One region of the Microbacterium sp. NPDC089320 genome, then DNA from elsewhere that is predicted to be linked to it. Evidence: predicted binding sites of a transcription regulator. Region 1 holds the regulator's gene; each other region holds the start of a gene.

Region 1 (4,682 bases):
GGCCCGTTCTCGACCGCGGCGAGGAACGGATCCCCGTAGGTCGACCATGTGAGCACCGGCTGGGGGAACGGCGGGATGACGTCGAGCTCCCACGACTGCGCGGCATAGGAGTGTACGAAGTAGAAGCGTTCGTTCTCGATGCCCTTGAACAGCACGGAATCGGCGCCCGGATCGACCGTGTTCCACCCCATGTGCGGCAGCACCGGCGCGTTGAGCTCGGTGACCGCTCCCGGCCACTCGCCGAGTCCTGCGGAGTCGTGCCCGCGCTCGACGCCGTGGGCGAAGAGCACCTGCATGCCCACGCAGATTCCGAGCACGGGACGCCCGCCCGCGAGCCGACGGTCGATGATCTCGTCGCCTCCGTGCGCGTACAGCGCGTCGCGGACGGCCTGGAACGCGCCGACTCCGGGCACCACGAGACCGTCGGCCTCGAGGGCCTCCGTGCGGTCGCGCGTCAGCACCGCGTCGGCGCCCGCGGCAACGAGCGCCTTGACAGCCGAGTGCACGTTGCCGGACTCGTAGTCGAAGACGGCGACCCGCGGAGCCGTGCTCACAGTGCACCCTTCGTCGACGGGATGCCGACGACCTGAGGGTCGAGGGCCTTGGCCTGGCGGAACGCGCGAGCGAATGCCTTGTACTCGGCTTCGGCGATGTGGTGGGGGTCGCGACCCCCGAGAACGCGCACGTGCACCGTGAGGCCCGCGTTGAAAGTGATGGCCTCGAACGTGTGGCGGACCAGTGAACCGGTGAAGTGGCCGCCGATCAGGTGGTGCTCGAAGCCGGCGGGCTCCCCCGTGTGCACGAGGTAGGGACGCCCGGAGATGTCGACGACGGCTTGAGCGAGCGCCTCATCGAGCGGCACGAGGGCGTCGCCGTAGCGCGAGATGCCCGACTTGTCGCCCAATGCCTCGCGGATGGCCTGACCGAGAACGATCGAGATGTCCTCGACCGTGTGGTGTGCGTCGATCTGCGTGTCGCCCGAGGCGCGCACGGTGAGATCCGTGAGCGAGTGCTTCGCGAAGGCCGTCAGCATGTGATCGAAGAACGGCACCGACGTGTCGATACGGCTCGCACCGGTGCCGTCGAGGTTCACCTCGAGCTCGACGGTCGACTCCGACGTGCTGCGCACACGCGTGGCGGTGCGCGGGGTCTGGGCGGGGGTGCTCATGAAGCCGATCCTATCGAGGCGAGGGCGTCGAGGAAGGCCGTGGTCTCAGCCTCGGTGCCGGCGGTGACGCGGAGGTGCCCGGGGATCCCGACGTCGCGGACCAGGACACCCTGCTCGTAGAGCTGCTGCCAGACCTTCTGCGGTTCGGCCACTCCCCCGAACAGCACGAAGTTCGACCAGGATTCGTGGGGGGTGTACCCCAGTGCCTCGAGCGTCGCGGAGATGCGATCCCGCTGCTCGACGATCTCCTCGACCATGCCCAGCATCACAGCGGAGTTCCGCAGTGCAGCGACAGCGGCGGCCTGAGTGAGAGCGCTGAGGTGGTACGGCAGACGGACGAGCCTCAGGGCGTCGATGAAGGCGGGGTCCGCGGCGAGGTAGCCCACGCGCGCTCCCGCGAAGGCGAAGGCCTTGCTCATGGTCCGGGAGACGGCGAGCCGCGGCCGCCCCTCGAGGAGCGTGAGAGCCGAGACCGCCTCGTGCGGCGCGAACTCCTGATATGCCTCGTCGACGACGACGATCCCGTTCGATGCGTCGTACACAGCCTCGACGACATCGAGGCCGAGCGGTGTACCCGTCGGATTGTTCGGCGAGCACAGCAGGATGACATCGGGATCGACGTCCCGCACCTGCGCTGCCGCCTCTTCGGGCGTGATCGTGTAGTCGGGCTGTCTCGTTCCTGCGACCCAGCGCGCGCCGGTGCCTTTCGAGATCAGGGGATACATCGAGTACGTCGGACCGAAGCTGAACGCCGTGCGGCCCGGGCCGCCGAAGGCCTGGAGGATGTGCTGAAGGACCTCGTTCGAGCCGTTGCCGGCCCAGATCTGTGCCGGTTCCAGACCATGGCCCAGGTACTCGGCGAACCCCTCCCGCAGTGTGGTGAACTCGCGGTCCGGATAGCGGTTGACGTCGCGGAGAGCGACCGCGATGTCATCGAGGATGTCACTGGCCACGGCATCCGGGACGGGATGCGTGTTCTCGTTGACGTTGAGTGCGATCGGGAGAGGCGCTTGAGGCGCTCCATAGGGCGTGAGCCCACGGAGGTCGTCGCGCAGAGGGAGGTCGGCGAGTGATGCAGTCACCCTTCCCATGGTAGGCCGCCTTCGCGGCCGGGATGCCCGTGGTGACCGAGTGTGAACACGGTCACCACGGCAGCGACGATTCGGACGGACCCCGTCCCTGTCACTCCGAGTACTGCGCCGGGATCGCCAGCTCCTGCCCGATCTGCAGCTCTCCGCCGCGCAGCAGGTTCAGGCGCGTGATGTCGCCGATCACGTCGCGCGGATCAGCACCGGGGGCGACGCCCTCGGCGATCGACCACAGCGTGTCGCCCGGCATCACCGTCACGGTGGCGAAGGATGCCGTGGCGGCCTGCTCGCCCGAGGCCATCGCGCTGCCGCCGCTGAGCGCGGCGAAGGCGATTCCCGCCGCGAGCGGCACCGCGGCGATCGCGAGCACGACGCGTCGACCGCGTGCCGTCAGCTTGAGCCGCGTCGCCGGGCGGACCGGAAGGACTGCTGCGCTGCTGAAGGTGATGGTGCTCATGTCGTGCTCCTCTGCATCTACCGCTTGAGCGGTGAAGGTGGCGTAGCGTTCGCATCCGCGTCTCGGCCGGGAGCCGTGGATGCGAAGCTACGTTCCGAAGTTATCTTCGAATTCGAACATCTGTCAAGACTTCTTCGAAACACGTGGATGAGAATCACCCGACACGCTCGAACAGATCTTCCACTTCGGCGCGATTCTCGGATACGGTTTCGACAGGAACACCCCACCACGGGCCTCCGACATTCGAACCGAGACGCCGGAATCGCACACCTGAGGAGCACCATGAGCGACATCTCCGCCCCCGACGCCGACGTCCCGCGCACCCGTCGCCGCAAGAGCCTGAGCCCGAAGCAGATGGCGATCCTCGAGGTCATCCAGACATCGATCAGCCGTCACGGCTACCCGCCGAGCATGCGGGAGATCGGCGATGCTGTGGGCCTCAAGTCGCTCTCGAGCGTGACGCATCAGCTGGGCCAGCTCGAACTGAGCGGCTATCTGCGACGCGATCCGGGCAAGACCCGTGCCATGGAGGTTCTCATCGACCTCCCCGGTGCGAGTGGAGAGAACCCCGCTGATGTCGCGACACCTGTCGGCGACGCCGCGCTCGTCCCGCTGGTCGGCCGCATCGCCGCCGGCGTCCCGATCACGGCAGACCAGCAGGTGGAAGAGATCTTCCCGCTTCCCCGCCAGCTCGTCGGCAAGGGCGACCTGTTCATGCTCAAGGTGTCGGGCGAATCCATGATCGATGCGGCGATCTGCGACGGCGACTGGGTCGTCGTGCGCTCGCAGAGCAGCGCCGAGAACGGCGAGATCGTGGCCGCCATGCTCGACGGCGAGGCCACCGTGAAGGTCCTCCGTCGTCGCGACGGCCACACCTGGCTGCTCCCCCGCAACTCCGCGTTCGAGCCGATCCTCGGGGATGAGTCCGTCATCCTCGGCAAGATCGTCGCCGTCCTCCGAACGGTCTGACACCGCTCGCGCTGCCTGCGACACCGGGCGACGCGCCATAGGCTCGAACCATGTCGTCGCCGTTCGGTACCTGGCCCTCCCCGTTCACGCCCGCCCAGGTCGCCGCCTCCTCGCCGCGGATCGACGGAAGCGCGTTCGTGGCCGACGAGATCTGGTGGGGCGAGTCGGTCCCCTCCGAGGGCGGCCGCCTGACCGTGCGCAGTTCGACCGGTGCCGAGATCCTCCCCGCGCCGTGGAGCGCCCGGTCTCGCGTGCACGAATACGGCGGAGGGGCCTGGGCCGCCGCCGCCGACGGCACGCTGTTCTTCGTCGACGCGAAGGATCAGCGCGTGTACCGCATGCAGCGCGGTGGCGCTCCGACACCGCTCACCCCTCCGGGCCCGGCGCACGGCGGCCTGCGTCTTCAGCGAGGCAGGCTGCTCGCAGTGCGCGAGGACCTCTCTCCGACCCCTCACCGACGTGCCATCGTCGAGATCCCGGCGGACGGGTCGGCAGCCGACGACCCGTCGATGCTGAGGACCCTCGTCGAGGGCGCGTCGTTCTACGCGCATCCGACGCTGTCTCCCGATGGATCGCGCGCCGCCTGGGTCGAATGGTCGGGCGGACGGATGCCGTGGCAGCACGCGTCGCTGGTGCTCTCGGACGGAACCGCGCGCACGGAGCTGCCCACCCGCGCCGCCCTGCAGCCCGAGTGGACGAACGACGACGAGATCCTCTATGCCGATGACCCCTCGGGTCGCTGGGCTCTGCACCGACAGCGTGTGAGCGGCTCGCAGGCAGCCGGCCCGGCGGAGCAGATCGCCGACGCCGACGCGGACACGGGGTATGGGCTCTGGGTGCTCGGCAACCGCTGGTTCCGCCCGCTCGCCGACGGGCGGATCGTGGCCGTGCACACGAACGGTCGTGACCGGGTGGTCGTGATCGAGCGCGACGGCAGCGCTCACCGCGTACCCGTCCCCGCTGACGGCCATGTGAGCGTCGACGCCGTCGACTGCTCACG
Region 2 (4,682 bases), on a different contig from region 1:
GGTGCCGGCACCGCGCACGACTCCGCCTGGGCGCGATCCCAGGCGTCGCCGCCTCGGGTGCGACGGATCCTGAGCGGCGCGCCCGTCGGGTCGTCTGCCAGAAGGTGGAAGGGAGCCGCACGGGTGATCGTCACCGAGACGACATCTCCGGGTCGGGGAACGGCCGATCCGGGGGTGACCTCGAAATGCACGAGACGGTTGTCTTGGCCGCGACCGGTGAGCCTGTGGGTTTCGGCGTCCTTCTTGCCCTCGCCCGTCGAGACGAGCACCTCGACCTCTCGGCCGATCTGCTTCTGATTCTCTTCGAGCGAGATGCGCTCCTGCAGCGCGATGAGTCGGTTGTAGCGTTCCTGCACGACGGCCTTCGGAACCTGCTCCTCCATCGTCGCCGCCGGTGTGCCCTCGCGGATCGAGTACTGGAACGTGAAGGCGCTCGAGAACCGTGCCTGTTCGACCACCCGCATCGTGTCTTCGAAGTCCTCGTCGGTCTCACCCGGGAATCCGACGATGATGTCGGTGGTGATCGCGGCGTGCGGGATGCGCTCACGGACGCGGTCGAGGATCCCGAGGAACCTCTCGCTGCGATACGAACGACGCATGGCTTTGAGAATGCGATCGCTGCCCGACTGCAGCGGCATGTGGAGCTGCGGCATCACGTTGGGAGTCTCGGCCATCGCGTCGATCACATCGTCGGTGAATGCGGCCGGGTGAGGACTCGTGAAGCGGATGCGCTCGAGTCCGTCGATCTCGCCCGCGGCGCGCAGGAGCTTGCTGAAAGCCTGACGGTCGCCGAACTCCACGCCGTAGGAGTTGACGTTCTGACCGAGAAGGGTGACTTCGATCGCCCCGTCGTCGACGAGAAGGCGGATCTCGTTCAGGATGTCGCCCGGACGACGGTCTTTCTCCTTGCCGCGGAGGCTCGGAACGATGCAGAAGGTGCAGGTGTTGTTGCATCCGACCGAGATGGACACCCACCCGCTGTGCGCGGAGTCGCGCTTAGTCGGAAGAGTGGACGGAAACACCTCGAGAGACTCGAGGATCTCCAGTTCGGCGTCGCCGTTGTGCCGGGCGCGTTCGAGCAGGCCCGGGAGCGAGCCCATATTGTGCGTGCCGAACACCACATCCACCCAGGGCGCCTTGTCGAGCACGGCCTGCTTGTCCATCTGGGCCAGACAGCCGCCGACGGCGATCTGCATGCCGTCCTTGCGTCGCTTCACTGAAGCGAGCTGGCCGAGAGTGCCGTACAGCTTGCCCGCCGCATTGTCACGAACCGCGCACGTGTTGATGATCACGACATCGGCCTCGGCGCCGTCTGTCGCACGGACGTATCCTGCGCTTTCGAGCGAGCCCGAAAGGCGTTCGGAATCGTGGACGTTCATCTGGCAGCCGAAGGTGCGGACCTCGTACGAACGCTGGCGCCCGTCGCGGTCGATTGCGGCTGACGACGACGCGATGATCGTCGGTTCACTGCGCGGGATAGTCATGATCTCCCCATTGTACGAGCGCTTCTGAGCCGGTGCCGTTGCCTGTGGCGAACGATTCACTTGTCGACGTCAGTCCGAGTCGACGAAACGAACCCCGGAACTCGACGACCCGAAGGATGCCTCCGCGAGTGCCGTTTTCGCAGCCGACATCGCGACCGAACCGTTGTACCCGCGGCGCGCCAGCTGCCCGACAAGGCGGCGAAGGGCCGTGTCGCCATCGAGTCGCGACATGGATCGTGCTTTCGAGCGAGCGAACTCGAGCGCTCTCGCGGCGTCATCGTCTGGTACCTCGTCCAGCGCCGCGTCGATCACGTCGCGAGGAATCCCCCTCTGCGAGAGTGCGCGTGACAGAGCGACTCTCCCCTGTCCTTTGCGCTCGATCCCGGAGGTCACGAGCTGGTCGGCGAGAAGCGAGTCATCGAGGTAGCCGCGGCGACAGAAATCGTCGATCACGTCGTCGATCACTCCAGGGTCGAGTCGGTCCCCGTCCCGCTCGTAGCCCTTGAGCACCAGCCGCGCCTCTGACAACGAGAGAGACCGAGCCCTCAGCTTGCGCACGAGCAACTCCTCGGCGTCAGCACGCACCTTCGAGGGATCGACGCCGCTCTCGTCTGCGGAGTCGTCCGACTGCAATGCGCGCAGTCGAGGTGCTGACCGCGCCGCAGCGCCACGGGCGGGATGCCGTTCGCTGGGTCCACGGGAGTCGGTGAGCGCTGCCGAGTGCGAGTCACGGAACGTCTCGGCTCCGCTCGTTGTCGAGCGATCGAGACGGAGATCTTCCGCACCCCGCCGGGTGACTCCGTCAGGCTGCGCAGCGCTGCGATCGACCGGCCTCCTGGGCGCGGCATCCCGTCCGAACAGAGGGATGACGGGGGCGAGCTCTTGAGGCTCGCCCCCGCCGTCACTCACGGTCATGCCGGGCGGCGCTCGGCGAGCTCGTCAGCAGGAGCGTCGGGGGCGCCACCGATGCCGAGCTTCTGCTTGATCTGTGTCTCGATCGCCAGCGCGATGTCGGGGTTCTTGAGCAGGAACGTCCGCGCGTTCTCTTTGCCCTGTCCCAGCTGATCGCCGTCGTAGGTGTACCAGGACCCGGACTTCTTGACGATGGCGTGCTCCACACCGAAGTCGATCAGGCTCCCCTCGCGCGAGATGCCGACGCCGTAGAGGATGTCGAACTCAGCCTGCTTGAACGGCGGAGCCATCTTGTTCTTCACGACCTTGACCCTCGTACGGTTTCCGACTGCATCGGTGCCGTCCTTGAGAGTCTCGATGCGGCGAATGTCCATGCGGACCGACGCGTAGAACTTCAGCGCCTTTCCACCTGCGGTGGTCTCCGGCGAGCCGAAGAAGACACCGATCTTCTCGCGGAGCTGGTTGATGAAGATCATCGTGGTGTTCGTCTGGTTGAGTCCACCGGTGAGCTTTCGCAGAGCCTGAGACATCAGGCGCGCCTGCAGACCCACGTGGGAGTCACCCATCTCGCCTTCGATCTCGGCCCGAGGCACGAGCGCGGCCACGGAGTCGATGACGATCAGATCGATGGCCCCGGAGCGGACGAGCATGTCGGCGATCTCCAGTGCCTGCTCACCCGTGTCCGGCTGCGAGACGAGAAGAGCATCGATGTCGACACCGAGCTTTGCGGCGTAGTCGGGGTCGAGCGCGTGCTCGGCGTCGATGAAGGCGGCGATTCCGCCGGCACGCTGAGCGTTCGCGATCGCATGGAGGGTGAGTGTCGTCTTACCCGACGACTCCGGACCGTAGATCTCGACGATTCGTCCACGCGGGAGCCCACCGACGCCGAGGGCGACATCGAGAGCGATGGACCCGGTCGGAATGACGGCGACGGGCGCACGCTCGTCGCTGCCCAGTCGCATGACCGAGCCCTTTCCGAACTGGCGGTCGATCTGGGCGAGGGCGGTCTCGAGGGACTTCTCGCGGTCAGCGGGTGATGGCATGACGTGCTCCTTATGCTCGCGTGGTGCCGCCTGTAGGCTGTCGCGGTCCTCCCGGCTGGGCGGAACTCTCCGACAAGGCGTATGGCTCTTCGGCTCGTTCTTCACCGTACGAGGCACCTCCGACATTGCGTCATCAGCTCCGCGAAACAGGGAGAACACCGTCTCTGAACCACTTGTGCAGAAGACTACGCCCGCTTCGAACACATATTCGACGACACGCCGTCGCGGCGAGTCACGAATCGAAAGTGCCTCGAACGCCGCGCTGCGGGACGCTTCAGGGTGTCACCGCTTGCGCGGCTCCAGACGGCCTACCCCATGGCGCCGCTCCAGGGGAACATCCGTCTCGGCGCACAGCGCCAGCCAGATCTCGCGCGGTGGAACCCCCGCGTCCAACGCTTCGTCGGCAGTGCGTCCGGCGAGCTGGGTCAGAATGAGGTCGCTGACCAGAGACGACCCTCGACCACCGAATTCCGCGTCGACTGCGCGGAGGAACTCGCTACGTCGCATCAGAAGCTATTGGTGTGCGAGCTTCAGTGGAGCGACAGCTCGGGCTCGACAGAGGCCACGAGGTCGTCCGGTACGACATCAGGGAAGACCTGAATGCCTTCGAGGACCGAGATCCGATCGCCGACCTCGCGCATGATGATCGAGATGGGAACATCCAGAGCGTCAGCCACCGAGGCGAGAATCTCGCTCGATGCCTCCTTCTGGCCCCGCTCGACCTCGCTCAGATAGCCGAGAGCCACAGAAGCCTTGCTTGCAACCTGCCGGAGCGTCCGCCCCTTCTGCAGGCGGAAGTCCCTCAGCACATCGCCGATTTCCTGTCGTACAAGAATCATCGGAACCTCCTCCCAGATCGCCTTCTCGATGTCTCCCTCGAGGAGACCGCCAGTCTAGTCCTACCGACCTTCACAAAATCTACCTTCGCACGCTGTGCTTTCGGTGTGAGCACATAGGACATAACGGAGCACACCCATCCGCTATTCCCGCAGAAGCCGCGCGAGCAGGCCGATGGCTGCGTCGACCGCCTGCGACCGCACCTGCGCGCGATCGCCGTCGAAGACGAACAGCTCGGTCGCGGAGGAGTCCGGCGTCACGACTGCCACGTGCACCGTACCCACGGGCTGACCGTCGGGCGAGTCAGGCCCGGCGATGCCCGTGGTGGAGACGCCGACATCGGCAGGGGCCCCGTCGACCGTCAGTGCACCTCTCACCCCTGCTGCCATCTGGAGCGCGACTTCCG
Region 3 (4,682 bases), 120 kb from region 1:
ACATCGCTGATCTCGCGCCCGCAGGTGCCTGCGCAGGTGACGACTCGGCCGGTATCGGTCGACGGCGAGCACCCGACCGCTGATCGGATGCGTCAGCACCCGCTCCCAGCCTTTCGTCTGCCCTGCCAGCCGGCGCGCGGTGTCGACATCGATCGGAATCACGCCATCGAGCTCGGCGGGCGGCGTTGTCTCGGCATCCGACTCTTCACGCGCGTCGTCATCCATGAGCGTCGTCACCGGAACCGTCACCTCGATGCGCGCCAGGATCTCGCCGAGCAGGCCATCGTCACTGTCATGGCCCGTGGGTCGGCCGCTGAGCACCAGATCGGCGAGAAGATCAGCGCGGATCTCGTCGACGGTCCGGTCGTCCGACTCGTATTCGCCGCCGTCGCGAGCCGCCTGCCGCTTGGCGCGCAGATTCTCGGCGCGCAGCGCGTGCGCCATCTGCGAGAGTCGATCGAACATGCCGTGGACGAGAGCGGCAGGCGCGTGCGTGTGCAGCGCTGCCATCCCGTCTTCGCCGTCGGTGACCCAGACGCGCCGCTGAGCGCGCGACGTGCGGTGCCTCTCCGACACCGTCGTCGGAGCGAAACGCTCCGCCATGCGGCGCGCCAGCGCGCGCAGCCGGTTCGGTGATTCCACCTCGGCGAGCGGAAGGATCGCCGCGGAGTAGCCCTCGCGATCGCTCGACGACTCGATGCGCGCTCCGGCATCCACGATCACCCGGGAGTGAGCCGCGCTGATGCGCCCTGCGCCTTGCGCGGCCCACACCGCAGGGAACCGATCGACCAGCAGTTCGGCAGCCGCCATCCGGCGCTCGATCGTGCGATCGCTGACATGCTGCACTGCTCCGATCTCGGCTGCGATGGTGCGGATCGAGTGGTCGCCGCGATCAGGATGGTCGCCCTGTCTCGCGATGTCGATCGCCAGCCGACTCGCGATCGCCAGCAGGCCGTCACGGGCGGCCATCATGCTGTTCACCGTCGCCTCCGCGACCTGCAGCGACGTCACCAGATCGGCGAGCGTCACCATCTGCGCATCCGTCGCATCGAGCAGTGCTGTCATGTCTCCGAGTCAACCACCCTCCACCGACATTCGAACAAAGATGCGATACATTCCAGGGCCGTTATGATAACGACCGGGTAACGAACCGTGCGACACTGACCTCATGCTCCTTCACGCGCTCGATGTCGGCGCGGGCCCTCGCACGGTGGTCCTGCTCCACGGGATGATGGGGTCGTCAGACAGCTGGTGGCGCGTGATTCCCCTGCTCGTCGAGCAGGGGTTCCGTGTGCTGGCGATCGACCTCCCCGGTCACGGTCTGTCGCCGCGAGACGCGAGGCTGACGATCGAGCAGGCCACAGCGTCGGTGATCGAGACGGTCAGAAGTCTCGCGCCGGAGCGGCTGATCGCAGCCATCGGACACTCCTACGGCGCGAGTGTCCTCGCAGAGGCCGCCCCACTGCTCGGACCGGCGTCGGCCATCTATGTCGATGCCGCGCTCGTCGTCGCCGGGGGCCACGACCGCGAGCTCCTGACAGAGAGATACGCCCGTGATCGCGAGGCGAGACTGTCCCCGAAGTCGCTCCGCGCGTCACGTCCGTTCTACTCGGAGAGGGATGCCGAGGTCGAAGCTCTCGCGGCCCGACGCTTCGATCCGGCGACGACGGCATCGATCTCGTGCGGTGCCGATCACGCGTGGCTTCCCTGCCCGGGGTCGATCGTCGTCTGCGCCGAGCCGAGCGACTGGGTGACGCCCGCCGACATCGCCGGTTTCGAGGCGCACGGCATCGAGGTGCGGCGCATCCCCGGAGCCGCGCACACCGTCTGGTACAGCCACTTCGACGAGTTCGTCGCGTCCCTTCCCGAACTCTTCGGGTCGGCGAAGCCCGAAGGAACGGGATAGGCGCTGACCGAGCCCCCAGCCCGCGCGACTACCCTGGGGAATGACATGGCACATCTTCTCGGGGCAGAAGCCCTTCATCTCGAATATCCGACGAGGGTCGTCTTCGACTCCGTGACCCTCGGCATCGAAGAGGGTGACCGCATCGGCATCGTCGGCCGCAACGGCGACGGCAAGTCGAGCCTTCTGGGGATGCTCGCCGGCATCAAGGAGCCGAACTCGGGCCGAGTCACGGTGCGCGGCGGCACGACGATCGGTGTGCTCTCTCAGGCCGACACGCTCAGCGACGACCTGACCATCAGCGCGGCGGTCGTCGGCGACACCCCGGAGTACGAGTGGGCGGGCGACCCCCGCATCCGCGACGTGATCGAGGGCCTGCTGAAGGATCTGCCCTGGGATGCCGAGATCGGAGCCCTCAGCGGTGGTCAGCGTCGTCGCGTCTCGCTCGCCAAGCTGCTGACGGGGGACTGGGACGTCATCGCGCTCGACGAGCCCACCAACCACCTCGACGTCGAGGCGATCACGTGGCTCGCCGGGCACCTGAAGAAGCGGTGGAGCGCGAACTCCGGGGCTCTCCTGGTCGTGACCCACGACCGGTGGTTCCTCGATGAGATCTGCACCGAGACCTGGGAGGTGCACGACCGCATCGTCGAGCCCTTCGAAGGCGGCTACGCGGCGTACATCCTGCAGCGCGTCGAGCGCGACCGGATGGCCGCCGCCACCGAGGCGAAGCGTCAGAACCTCGCGAAGAAGGAGCTCGCGTGGCTGCGTCGAGGCGCGCCTGCGCGGACCGCGAAGCCGAAGTTCCGCATCGAGGCGGCCAACGAGCTCATCGCGGACGTGCCGGAGATCCGCGACAAGATCTCGCTGCAGTCGCTCGCCGTGTCGCGTCTGGGCAAGGACGTCGTCGACCTGCTCGACGTCGGAGTGACGTATCAGACGGCAGACGGCGGCACCAAGACAGTGCTCCGCGACGTCGAATGGCGCATCGCGCCGGGGGAGCGCACCGGCATCCTCGGCGTGAACGGCGCCGGCAAGTCGACGCTGCTCGGGCTCATCTCAGGCACCGTCGAGCCCACCGTCGGCCGGGTGAAGCGCGGCACGACCGTCAAGGTGAAGACGCTGACGCAGCGCCTCGACGAACTCGAAGACGTCAGGCGAGAGCCGGTGCGTGTCGTGATCTCGCGGCTGCGCACCTCCTACACGATGGGCTCCGGCTCGAAGGCGCAGGAACTCACGCCGGGTCAGCTGCTCGAGCGACTGGGCTTCGATTCCGCGCAGCTCTCCACCCCGGTGAAGGACCTCTCCGGAGGCCAGCAGCGCCGTCTGCAGCTGCTGCTCGTGCTCCTCGATCAGCCCAACGTGCTGATCCTCGACGAGCCGACCAACGATCTCGACACAGACATGCTCGCGGCGATCGAGGACCTGCTCGATTCGTGGTCGGGAACCCTGCTGGTGGTCAGCCACGATCGGTACTTCCTCGAGCGCGTCACCGATCAGCAGTTCGCGATCCTCGACGGACACCTGCGGCACCTTCCCGGAGGCGTCGACGAGTACCTGCGCCTGCGTGAGCTGCAGACCTCGACCCCGGGCAAGTCGCAGACGGCCGTCAACACCGCGAAGAAGGCCCCCAGCCTCGACGGCGCCGCACTGCGCGCAGCCCAGAAGGAGGTCGCGTCGCTCGAGCGGCGCATCCAGAAGCTCACACAGCAGGTCGACAGGGCGAAGACCGCTCTGGCAGATCACGATCAGTCGGACTTCGCCGGCCTCGGCGAGAAGATGAAGGCGATCAGCGAGCAGCAGGCCGAGATCGAGGAGCTCGAACTCCGCTGGTTCGAGCTGACCGAAGAGCTCGACTGACGAGAGGTCTGGTCCTTCCGCCGTCGCGGGAATACGGTGGCAGTCGAATGCGCTGTGCTCTGGGCGGGGTTCGATGCCAGCCGGGATCGCACAGCTTGATCCTGCGGTACTCGGGAGGTTCAGATGGAAGGACTCGAGGTCACCGTCCTGATCGGACTCACGATCCTCATGGGCACGCTGATCGCGCCGCGCGTGCGGCTCGCGCTGCCGCTCGTGCTCGTGATCTTCGGACTGCTGCTCGGCTTCGTGCCGCAGCTGCGCGAGATCCAGCTTCCCCCGGAGACCGTTCTGCTGCTGTTCCTCCCGGTGATGCTGTTCTGGGAGAGCCTCACGACCTCGCTGCGATCGATCCGGCGCGACTTCCGCTACATCCTTCCGATGAGCACGGTGCTGGTCGTGGCATCCGCGTTCGCCGTCGCTGGCATCGGTCTGCTGTTCGGGATGCCGTGGGAGACCGCCCTGATCCTCGGCGCCGCCGTGGCCCCGCCGGACGCGACGGCCGTCGCAGCCCTCGGCAGGCTGCTGCCCCGACGCATGTTCATGAAGCTCAAGGCCGAGAGCCTCACAAACGACGGAACCGCTCTCGTGCTCTACGCGATCGCCGTCTCCCTGGCGCTCGGCGGCAACATCACGCCGCTGTCGGTGACGATGTCGGTACTCACCTCGTATGTCGGAGGAGTGGCGGCCGGCGTCGTGATCGCCGGCCTCGGCTACCTGCTGCTGCGTCGGACCTCGTCGACGATCGTCATCAACGTCACGCTCCTGCTCATCCCGTTCACCGCATTCCTGCTCGCCGAGATCGCGCACGCCTCGGGTGTGCTCGCGGTCGTCGTCGCCGGCCTCATCGTCGCGTACGTCTCGCCGCGGGTGACGACCGCCTCGTCGCGGAGGCAGGCCGATGCCGCGTGGCCGTTCGGTG

What was found. The regulator LexA, encoded in region 1, represses DNA repair genes until DNA is damaged. The targets are predictions, from matches to a motif close to TCGAACANNTGTTCGA.
Region 2: recA (recombinase RecA) is a predicted target of LexA. The motif match lies at 3,636-3,651, and genes of this name have one in related genera.
Region 3: AB0N61_RS00790 (DUF222 domain-containing protein) is a predicted target of LexA. The motif match lies at 1,096-1,111, and genes of this name have one in related genera.

What each region holds. Positions count from the first base shown of each region.
Region 1 covers NZ_JBFBGY010000001.1:35,291-39,972, forward strand. The annotation lists gene hisH (imidazole glycerol phosphate synthase subunit HisH) at 1-554, opposite strand, end outside; gene hisB (imidazoleglycerol-phosphate dehydratase HisB) at 551-1,168, opposite strand; gene AB0N61_RS00185 (histidinol-phosphate transaminase) at 1,165-2,259, opposite strand; gene AB0N61_RS00190 (LysM peptidoglycan-binding domain-containing protein) at 2,351-2,713, opposite strand; gene lexA (transcriptional repressor LexA) at 2,996-3,682, shown strand; gene AB0N61_RS00200 (prolyl oligopeptidase family serine peptidase) at 3,733-4,682, shown strand, end outside.
Region 2 covers NZ_JBFBGY010000002.1:543,478-548,159, forward strand. The annotation lists gene miaB (tRNA (N6-isopentenyl adenosine(37)-C2)-methylthiotransferase MiaB) at 1-1,484, opposite strand, end outside; gene AB0N61_RS07225 (regulatory protein RecX) at 1,554-2,399, opposite strand; gene recA (recombinase RecA) at 2,396-3,439, opposite strand; gene AB0N61_RS07235 (DUF3046 domain-containing protein) at 3,722-3,946, opposite strand; gene AB0N61_RS07240 (helix-turn-helix transcriptional regulator) at 3,970-4,278, opposite strand; gene AB0N61_RS07245 (CinA family protein) at 4,420-4,682, opposite strand, start outside.
Region 3 covers NZ_JBFBGY010000001.1:155,237-159,918, reverse strand. The annotation lists gene AB0N61_RS00790 (DUF222 domain-containing protein) at 1-1,065, opposite strand, end outside; gene AB0N61_RS00785 (alpha/beta hydrolase family protein) at 1,169-1,906, shown strand; gene AB0N61_RS00780 (ABC-F family ATP-binding cassette domain-containing protein) at 1,952-3,763, shown strand; gene AB0N61_RS00775 (Na+/H+ antiporter) at 3,887-4,682, shown strand, end outside.